2 regions of the Arthrobacter sp. IK3 genome follow, and region 2 is predicted to be linked to the other one. Evidence: riboswitches for the same ligand, from Rfam matches in the RefSeq annotation. Region 2 holds a riboswitch; the other holds the start of a gene.
The links. A riboswitch is a leader RNA that binds a small molecule or an ion and turns the genes downstream of it on or off. The one in region 2 is predicted to bind S-adenosylmethionine.

Region 1: linked by a shared signal. The riboswitch ahead of ACSLGO_RS04135 (methionine ABC transporter ATP-binding protein) and the one ahead of ACSLGO_RS09950 (bifunctional o-acetylhomoserine/o-acetylserine sulfhydrylase) in region 2 are both predicted to bind S-adenosylmethionine.

Annotation. Positions count from the first base shown of each region.
Region 1 is NZ_JBPPSW010000002.1:298,737-303,729, forward strand. Features, by position in the region: gene ACSLGO_RS04120 (alpha/beta fold hydrolase) at 1-721, shown strand, start outside; gene ACSLGO_RS04125 (CoA-binding protein) at 806-1,222, shown strand; gene ACSLGO_RS04130 (SAP domain-containing protein) at 1,244-1,795, opposite strand; SAM riboswitch class I at 2,006-2,110, shown strand; gene ACSLGO_RS04135 (methionine ABC transporter ATP-binding protein) at 2,215-3,003, shown strand; gene ACSLGO_RS04140 (methionine ABC transporter permease) at 2,996-3,661, shown strand; gene ACSLGO_RS04145 (LLM class flavin-dependent oxidoreductase) at 3,689-4,993, shown strand, end outside.
Region 2 is NZ_JBPPSW010000006.1:164,397-169,389, forward strand. Features, by position in the region: gene metX (homoserine O-acetyltransferase MetX) at 1-906, opposite strand, end outside; gene ACSLGO_RS09950 (bifunctional o-acetylhomoserine/o-acetylserine sulfhydrylase) at 903-2,219, opposite strand; SAM riboswitch class IV at 2,287-2,403, opposite strand; gene ACSLGO_RS09955 (VOC family protein) at 2,528-3,169, shown strand; gene ACSLGO_RS09960 (hypothetical protein) at 3,301-4,257, shown strand; gene ACSLGO_RS09965 (glycoside hydrolase family 2 protein) at 4,372-4,993, opposite strand, start outside.

The DNA.
Region 1 (4,993 bases), on a different contig from region 2:
GATTGCCTGGCAACGGCAGGGAGAAGGCCCGCCGCTGGTGGTGGTGGACCCCGTGATGGTGGACCGGACCACCTCGGGGATGGCCGGTGTTGCCGAACTGCTGGCCGCCGGGCACACCGTCTACACCTATGACCGCCGAGGCAAGGGTGAGAGCGGGGACGGGGAACAGTACACCCCCGAATCCGAGGTAGACGACCTGCTGGCGGTGGTGGAGACCGCGGGCGGAACGGCGGCCCTGCTGGGAACCTCCTCCGGCGCGGTCCTGGCGCTGCGGGCCGCCTCGGAGTCCGCCGTCATTTCGAGCGTGATCGCCGTGGAACCGCCGCTCACCGAAGACAGTGACGAGGACCCGGACATCCGCCCCGAACTGGATGAGCTGCTGGCGGCAGGTGACCGGGCCGGTGCCGTACGGCTGTTCCAGGAGTCCATCGGGGTGCCGCCGGAGATGATTGAGTCTTCGGACACCAGTCCGTTCGAGCCGGCCGCGCACACCATCTCCTATGACCTGACCCTGCTGCTGGAAACCGATGTGCGGTCCCTGACCGGTATCCGCGTTCCGGTCCTGGTGCTGGCGAGTTCCGGAAGCGATGACAGGCTGCGCGAATGGGCGCGTGAAACCGCCGAGCTGCTGCCGGAAGGTTCTTTCCAGCTGCTGGAGGGGAGCTGGCACGGGCTTGATGACCGGATCCTGGCCACCGCCGTCGAGGCGTTCCTGAACTAAAGGCGGCTGGAATAGGCCCGGTGCCGGGTGCGTTTTCCCCTGAGCGTAGGGTGGGAATCCTGCATCGACTCAAGGAGGTACCGCATGGCGCACCGCAACGATCCCGAGGTCGTTACCCGGCTGCTCACGTCTAAAGGCCGCTGGGCGGTAGTGGGCCTCTCGAACAACCCGGCCCGCCCCGCCGTGGGGGTTTCACGGTTTGTCCGGGACTCCCTGGGCATGGAGATCATTCCCGTGAACCTGTCCGGCCAGGCCTTCGACGGCCAGCAGGGTTTCCGGAAGCTGGCGGAGATCCCCGGCCAGGTGGACGTTGTGGACTGCTTCGTGAACTCGGCCAAGGTGGGGGACGTCGTGGACCAGGCCATCGCGGTAGGCGCCAAGGCCGTCTGGCTGCAGCTGGGAGTGGTGGATGAAGACGCCGCGAGGCGTGCCGCGAACGCCGGGCTCGACGTCGTCATGAACACCTGCCCGGTCATTGAAGCCGGGCGTTTCGGGCTCTAGCGGCGGAGCGCCGCGCGAAACCTAGTTCCGCAGGTCCACAGGCAGGGAGCGGTGCGTCTTCCAGGCCTGGAGCATCTGGTCCCTGGTGCCGCCGGGATGCGCTGCATGCCAGTCCCGCGAGAAGCGGTTCAACTCGAATTGCCGGCCGATCGGCCGTGCCGCAGTATCCCGGGTGGCGTGCCAGTGATCCAGCGCAGCGGCCAGCGTGGCGGTGCCGTCATTGGCGGCGAAGAACTCGCGCATGGGCGCATCGAACCTGAATCCGGGGCCCAGGGCATTGACGAAGAATTCCCGCAGCACCTGGGTGCAGGGATGTCCCGCCGGAATAACGGTGTGGATGGTCAGCGGCGGAACCAGACGCTCCCGGGAGGAACGGGGACGGGTTTCCGGGGGAGGAAACGGTGCGCCGCCCAGGAATGCGGCTATCCGTTCGGTGAGCTGGTCCTTCGAACCGGCAGCGGATAGTTCCTGCGCGCGGGCGAATGCCTGCAGCTCATCCTTGAGCCAGTACCAGCGGCGGAATTCCTCCGGCCCAAGCGAAGGGGCGAGGGCGGGGCGTTCCGTAGCTGTCACGTTCCCATCCTCCCGGACAGGCCGGAGAATCGGTGCTCCCGCGCCGGGCCCGGGCCAAGTGATTTCAGAGCTTCGGTGCGGGATGGCGCAGGACGCCGGAAGACGTAACAAAACCGATTGTGACGCCGGAGCACGTTACGTGCCGACGCATTGGGCCGCACGGGGAAATGTTCTGGCCCTACCGGGGTACGCGCGGCTTAGATAGTTCCGTAACCATCCAGAGCGGCTGAGAGACCTGGCTCCGTGACGCCGCAGCAACCCCCTTCCGCGGGCAATCCCGCCGAAGCAGGGTGCTACCGCCAGGACCGATGGAGAAGCACCTGCTCTTATCCGGTCCGTGTTCCCGTGCCCTGAGGTCCGGGTCCCGTTCCTTCCCGCAGCGTGCACCTCTTCCCGGGCTTAGACCGCAGGAGGACAGCATGATCCGGATTGAAAACGTCTCTACCGTCTTCGGAGGCGGTGAATCGGCCTTTACCGCTGTGGACAACGTCAGCCTGGCCATTCCCAGGGGAAGCATCCAGGGCATCATCGGGTTCTCCGGGGCCGGCAAGTCCACCCTGCTGCGCAACATCAACCTGCTGGAACGGCCCAGCGCCGGCCGGGTACTGGTGGACGGCACGGACCTCACCCAATTGGGGGACGGTGAGCTGCGTGCCGCACGGCATGAGATCGGCATGATCTTCCAGCACTTCAACCTGCTGAACAACCGCACCGCGGCGCAGAACGTTGAGCTCTCGCTGAAGTTCGCCGGAGTGAAGAGTGCCGCTGAGCGGCGCGCCCGGGCATTGGAGGCGCTCGCCGTCGTCGACCTTTCGGAGAAGGCCGGAACCTACCCGGCGAAACTTTCCGGCGGGCAGAAGCAGCGCGTCGCCATTGCCCGCGCCCTGGCCACCCGCCCCAAGGTGCTGCTGTGCGACGAACCGACCTCCGCCGTCGATCCGCGCACCACGGCCTCCGTGCTGCAGTACCTCAGTGATGTGAACGCCCGTTTCGGCATCACGATCGTGGTGGTGACCCATGAAATGAATGTCATCAAGGCCATCGCGGACAACGTGGCCGTCATGGAGGAAGGCCGCGTGGTGGAGCAGTTTGCGCTCGCGGAACTCTCCCGTCCCGGCTTCACTCCGGCCACGGCGATCGGCCGGTACCTGATCTCGGATGAGATCACCCTGGACCGCGCTGCCCGGGAAGGAGCCCGCGTTGCTTGAGCGCATTGCCGAAGTGTGGCCGGAACTGCTCGCCGCCCTGGGCCAGACCGGCACCATGCTGCTGGTGGCCATTCCCCTTGCGGTGCTGATCGGCACCCCGCTGGGGGTTCTCCTGTACGCCCTCGGCCCGGATGGACTGGCACACAAGCCCAGGCTCCACCGGATCCTGGACTCGCTGGTGAACCTGGTGCGGTCCTTTCCGTTCCTGATCCTGCTGATCGCCATCATCCCGTTTACCCGGTTCGTGGTGGGAACCACCATCGGAACGGCAGCCGTGATTGTGCCGCTGACCATCAACGCCATTCCCTACTTCGCCCGGTTCGTGGAACAGAACCTCACCGCGCTCGGCGGAGGAGTGGTGGAAGCCGCCCGTTCCATGGGCGCCACCCGCGGGCAGATCGTGCGGGACGTCCTGCTGGTCGAAGCCCGTCCGGCGCTGATCAGCTCAATCACCATCATGACGGTCAGCTTCATTTCCTACTCCGCGATGGCCGGCCTGGTGGGCGGCGGCGGAATCGGCGACTTCGCCATCCGCTACGGCTACTACCGCTATGAGACCGGGCTGATGCTCACCGCCATCGTGCTGATGGTCCTGCTGGTCCAGGCCGTGCAGCTGGGCGGCTCCTGGCTCTCCCGCCGCGCCGACAAGCGACTCTAGCCTTCCCATTCCTACCGAAAGAACCCCATGAGCACTCCCAGTACCCGCTTCAACGGGCCGCGTCCGCGCCTGCTGCTGAACGCCTTCCTGATGAACACCACCAGCCACATCCGCGGCGGGCAGTGGCGCCACCCGGACGCCGAACAGCACCGCTTCAACGAACTGTCCTTCTGGACGGACCTGGCCCGCCGGCTCGAAGACGCGAAATTCGACGCCCTGTTCTTCGCCGACGTCGTGGGCCTGTACGGCAACCACGACGGCGGCTGGGCCTCCCACGTGCGCCGCGGCCTGCAGGTGCCGGCCAACGATCCGCTGCTGCTGCTTGCCGCCCTCTCCGGTGCCACCAGCAACATTGGGCTCGCAGCGACGTCGTCCGTGGTGCAGAGCCACCCCTTCCACTTCGCCCGGCAGCTCTCCACGCTGGACCATCTCTCGGGCGGCCGGGCCGGCTGGAACATCGTCACGTCCGTACTGGAGAACGCGCACCGCAACTTCGGCGGGGACGGCCTCACCGAACACGACCGACGCTATGACTGGGCGGACGAATACACCGACGCCGTCTACAAGCTCTGGGAAGGGTCCTGGGACGAGGGCGCGCTCATCCAGGACAAGGACGCCGGGGTGCACGCGGACCCGGACAAGGTCCACAAGATCCACCACCGCGGCGAGCGCTACTCCATTGACGGGCCGCACCTGAGCTCACCGTCCCCGCAGCGCACCCCGGTGCTCTTCCAGGCCGGCAGCTCCGGGCGCGGTCAGCAGTTCGCTGCCGCCAACGCCGAAGCAACCTTCATCTTTGCGCCCAACCCGGCCCATGCCGCGAAGGTAGCCGCCGGAGTCCGGGCCCGTGCTGTGGAAGCCGGACGGCTCCCGGATGACATCAAGGTGTTCACCGGCCTGTCCTTCGTGGTGGGCGGAACCGAGGCGGAAGCGCAGCGGAAGAAAGCCGAACAGGATGAATACCTGGACCTGGACGCGGTCATCGCCCACATTGGCGGCGGCCTGGGCATCGACCTCGGCGGCCTGGACCTGGACACCCCGCTGGGAGACGTGCAGACCGAAGGCGGGCGCGGCGTGCTGCAGGCCATTATCGACTCCACCCCGGGCGGCAACCCCACCCTGGCGGACGTCGCCCGCTACCGCACCGAGGCCCAGCAGGTCACCGGCACGCCGGAACAGATCGCCGACGAGCTTGAACGCTGGCAGGACGCCGGCGTGGACGGCATCAACATCATCAACGCCGTCCTGCCCGGCTCCTACACGGACTTCATCGACGGGGTGCTGCCCGAACTGCGCCGCCGGGGCCTGGCCCAAAGCGACTACGCCCCGGGC
Region 2 (4,993 bases):
GACATCGTGGCTCATCAGCGCCTCGGTGAGGATGACGTAGCTGTTGGCGTCGAACCTTCCTGCGAGCTTTGTCCCCTGGTGGTCCAGGTAGCTCTCCACCTGGTAGCGGCCGCGTTCTGCCGGGAGGGCAGCACCGAGCGGGTCCTCCCCCGGCTGCGGCGTCCGGCCGAACCGGTACTGAAGTTCGGCCTCGGACCGGTAGGTAATGTGCGCAATCCGCCGCGCCAGGCCCAGTCCCGCCACGGGGGCACGGCCGTTGTAGTAGTCCCCGCCGTTGTAGTCCGGGTCCAAACGGATTGCCGCCACCTGCGCCTGGGCAAAGGCGATCTGCTCACCGGTGCTGGCCGCCGTCGCTGCTATCACCGCGCACCGGGCCACCCGTTCGGGTTCCGTTACCGCCCACTCGAGTGCCCGGGCGCCGCCGAGCGATCCGCCCAGCACCGTGTGCCAGCGCCGGATGCCCAGCTGGTCCGCCAGCCGGGCTTCGGCGTGCACGGAATCCCGAATGGTCACGAACGGAAAGCGCGAACCCCACGGCAGTCCGTCCGGATCCGCGGACCCCGGCCCGGTGGAACCGTAACAACCCCCGAGCATGTTGATGGAGACAACGAAGAAGCGGTCGGTGTCGATGGTCTTCCCCGGGCCGACCAGTCCGTCCCACCAGCCCGGCTCATCCGAACTGCCTTGCGCAACGTGAGTACTCCCCGTCAAGGCATGCGGAACAAGGACGGCGTTGGACGCGTCGCTGTTCAGCTCGCCCCAGGTTTCGTAGCCCAGCACAACGTCCGGAAGGACACCGCCGGTTTCGAGTTTGAGGTCACCGATGGGGGCGTACCGCAGCACCCCGTCAAGAACGCGGACAGGGTGCTGCGGTGCAGGCGGGTAGGTGGTCACGCTGTACTTCATGCTCCCTTGGCGGCGCGGAAACCGGCATCGAGATCCGCAATGATGTCATCGATGTGCTCAAGGCCAACCGAGAGGCGGACCAGCCCCGGGCTGACGCCCGCCGCCGCCTGGGCCTCGGCCCCGAGCTGGCTGTGGGTCGTGGACGCCGGGTGGATCACCAGGGAGCGCACGTCCCCCACGTTGGCCACGTGCGAGTGCAGTTCGAGCCCATCGACGAAGCGCTTGCCTGCTTCCACACCGCCTTCAATTTCAAAGGACACAATCGCTCCGGTTCCCCGGGGACCGTACTTGCGTCCCCTCTCGTACCACGGGCTCGACTCAAGCCCTGCGTACGCAACCGAGATAACGTCGTCGTGCGCTTCAAGCCACTGCGCGACGGCGACGGCGTTTTCGACGTGCCGCTCCACGCGCAGGCTGAGGGTCTCCAGCCCCTGGGCGAGGAGGAACGCATTGAACGGAGACAGCGCCGAACCGAGGTCCCGGAGCAGCTGGACCCGGGCCTTGAGGATGTAGGCCAGGTTGGCCCCGAGGACGCCGCCGGCGCCGAGGTCCCTCGCGTAGACGAGTCCGTTGTAGCTCTCGTCAGGGGTGTTGAAGCCGGGGAACTTCTCCGGGTCCGCACCAAAGTCGAAGTTTCCGGAGTCCACGATCACGCCGGCAATAACGGTGCCGTGCCCGCCGAGGTACTTGGTGGCCGAGTGCACCACGATGTCCGCTCCCCATTCAATGGGACGGATCAGGTACGGAGTGGAGAGCGTGTTGTCCACGATTAGCGGGACGCCTGCCTCATGCGCCGCGCCGGAAATCCCCTCAATGTCCAGGACGTCCTGGCGGGGATTGGACACCACCTCGCCGAAGAAGGCCTTGGTGTTGGGCCGCACCGCTTCGCGCCACTGGTCGAGGTTGTCCGGGTCAGCAACAAACGTGACGTCGATGCCGAACTTCTTCAGCGTCTGCTTGAAGAGGTTGTACGTGCCCCCGTAAAGGCTGGGGCTGGCCACAATGTGGTCGCCGGCCTGGGCGAGGTTCAGGATGGCGTACGTTTCGGCTGCCTGGCCGGAGGCGAGCAGCAGCGCTCCGAGGCCCCCCTCCAGGGACGCAATGCGGTTCTCCACCGCTTCCTGGGTGGGGTTGCCGATCCGGGTGTAGATCGGTTCGAGTTCCGCCAGCGCGAACCGGTTGGCTGCCGCTTCGGCGCTGGGAAAGACGAAGGACGAGGTTTGGTAGATGGGCAGGGCGCGGGCGCCGGTTACGGCGTCGGGCTCCTGACCTGCATGGATCTGGCGTGTTTCGAAGGACCAGTTGGCAGACATTGTGTGCTCCCTTTATGACCAGGGGCCCCACAGGGTCGAGTCCGGGATACTCCGGAGCGACACGTGTGGCCCGCGCTTGCCGGTACGCCTGTTTGCGTACGGCCAGGTCTTCACCCGGGGCACCCCACCGCGGTTGGAGGGTTGCCGGCCAGCAAGCCGGGGCTATCTGCTGGCACTCATGACCTGTACCAATAGAACCAACGCTCCGGCAGTTGTGCAACCCATATGACGCAGCGTGAAAGTGCCGCATTACGGCGCTTAGGCTTGCCTTAGTCGAGACACAGGTCACAACGTGCCAAGATGTTCGCATGCGCCTGGATCACGTCTCTTACGCCTGCGAATCCGACGGCCTGCTGGCCACCACGGAACGCATTGCTGCTGCCCTGGGAACTGACTTCGTCAAAGGCGGAGTCCATCCCCGTTTCGGTACCCGCAACATGATCCTCCCGCTGGCCAACCACCAGTATGTTGAGGTTGTTGAAGTACTGAACCACCCCGCCTCGGACAAGGCCCCGTTTGGACAAGCCGTCCGTGCACGCTCCGACGCCGGCGGCGGCTGGATGGGCTGGTGTGTTGCCGTTGAGGACCTTGCTCCCTTCGAAGAACGCCTTGGCCGCTCCTCCGTCCCCGGCAACCGCAAGTTCCCCGACGGACAGGAACTCACCTGGCGGCAGATCGGCATCAACGGGCTGATCGCCGACCCGCAGGTTCCCTACATGCTCCGCTGGGATGAGGACAAGGCAGACCTTCACCCCTCCCGTGCCCTGGAAGGCACCGTCTCGCTGCAGTCGCTCACCATTGCCGGCTCGGCCGCACGGGTGACCGAGTGGCTGGGCATGCCCGTCGAAAAGCCGCTCGAGTCCGTGGATGTCACCTGGGTCTCTCCCAAGGGCACCCCCGGCATCATGTCCGTCACCTTTGCCACCGAGAAGGGTCTCGTCGAGATCTAGTTCTAGCTCCGGTCTGCGGTTCTGCTGCCAGTTGCAGCTGGCAGCAGAACCGCAAACCAGTCGGCTCCCTGTCATCCACATTTGGGGCCAGGACACTGGTGGGATTGCTTGCCTGCCCGTAGAGCTACGGAATGGATGCAGAACTTTTATTCGTAGCCGACGGTCATGCCGGACTGGGCAAGCCACTGTCCGAACGTTGCCTGGCCGGGGAACTGGTTCGTCTGAGGCGCGGCGTTTACGTCGACGCTGTCGCATGGGGCCGGTTGCCTCCCCGGGAGCGTGAACGGCTAAGGATACTGGCGGCTGTCGAGTCCGCCGTGGGGACCCGCGTCCTGGTACAGGAGACGGCAGCAGTCATTTGGGGCATTCCCGTCGTCGGTGCGTTGCCTGAGATTCTGCTTCTGGCATCCACCCGTTCGCACGGCCGGCGCCGGGGCGACCTGCGTTGGACCAGGCGGAAACTGCTGGATCCACTGGTTGTGTATGCCGGGGTGGAACTCACGTCCCGCGCGCAGACCGTTATTGACATGGCCGCCTATCTGCCCTTTGAACGGGCCCTTCCAGCTATGGACCATGCCCTCCGTCCTGACATGTTGAAAGGGTTCTCTCCGCTCAGCAAAGATGACCTTCGCCTTGTTGCAGGCAGGCTTCCGGATTCCGCCAAACGTAGCCGGGCATTACGGGTCCTGGAGTTCGCTGACGCCCGCTCTGAATCACCGGGTGAGTCGTTCTCCCGAGCTATCCTCCGCCGGCATGGGTTTCCAGCACCGGAACTGCAGCAGGAATTCCGGTCCCCCGGCGGAAAACTCCTCGGCCGCACTGACTTCTTTTGGCGCGAACACAGACTGGTCGGCGAATTCGACGGTGCTGTGAAGTACGGACGAAACGTTGGGGATCCCCGCACCCAAACAATGCAGCCGTCCTGGGAGACGCTCGTTCGGGAGAAGCGGCGTGAAGACGCCATTCGGGCGACTGGTGTGGGATTCGTGCGATGGTCCTGGACCGATCTCCAAGGTTCACCGCAGAATCCCGACGGACTGGTCCAGCGGCTGGTGAGGGCGGGTCTGCCCCGAAAACGACGTCGATGATCCCGCTGCCAGTTCCGATATCCGCTCACGACTGGCAGTTCTGCTGCCGGTTCTAACCGGGAGCAGAACTGCTAGGCGGTCGATTCCGTGGAAACCGGCAGCAGAACCGGCAGGCTACCGGACGAAGGCACGAAGCAGGTCCGCGTTCAAACCGCGGACGACGGCGGGATCCACCTTGAGCACCCGGCGGTCGTAGGTGAGCAGCCCGTTGACCTCATCCTCGACGTCGGTGAGCTGGGTGTAGACGGTGGCGGCAAGGCCTTCCCGCAGAGCCGGCTCGATCTGTTCGCGGTGCAGTGCCGTGAACGCTTTCTCGAGCTCGGCCCGGCTGCGCAGGGTTTTGCCGTAGCCAAAGACTTTGGTGTTCCAGGTGTGTCCTTCGACGGGGAGGCTGAAGCCGCCGTACTCGGAGAGGACGATGACCCGCGGGTCCCGCTGCCACCGCCGGCGGATATGGAAGGGAACGGCGTACACGTGCAGACTCTTGGCGTCGCCGGCACCCTGGTCATGCCAACCGCTGGCATGGTCAATGGTCCGGGTAGCATCCAGCTCCCGGAGCTCAGCAGCGACGTCGGCGGCGTCGAACTGGCCCCAACCCTCGTTGAACGGAACCCAGACGGCGATGCTGGGAACGCTCCGGAGCAGCCCAACGGTCTCCCGCACTTCACGGCGGAACGCCTCGCGGCCGGAGGCGTCGCTGCGGCCGAACTTCGCATACCGGCGGTCGCTCCTGCTT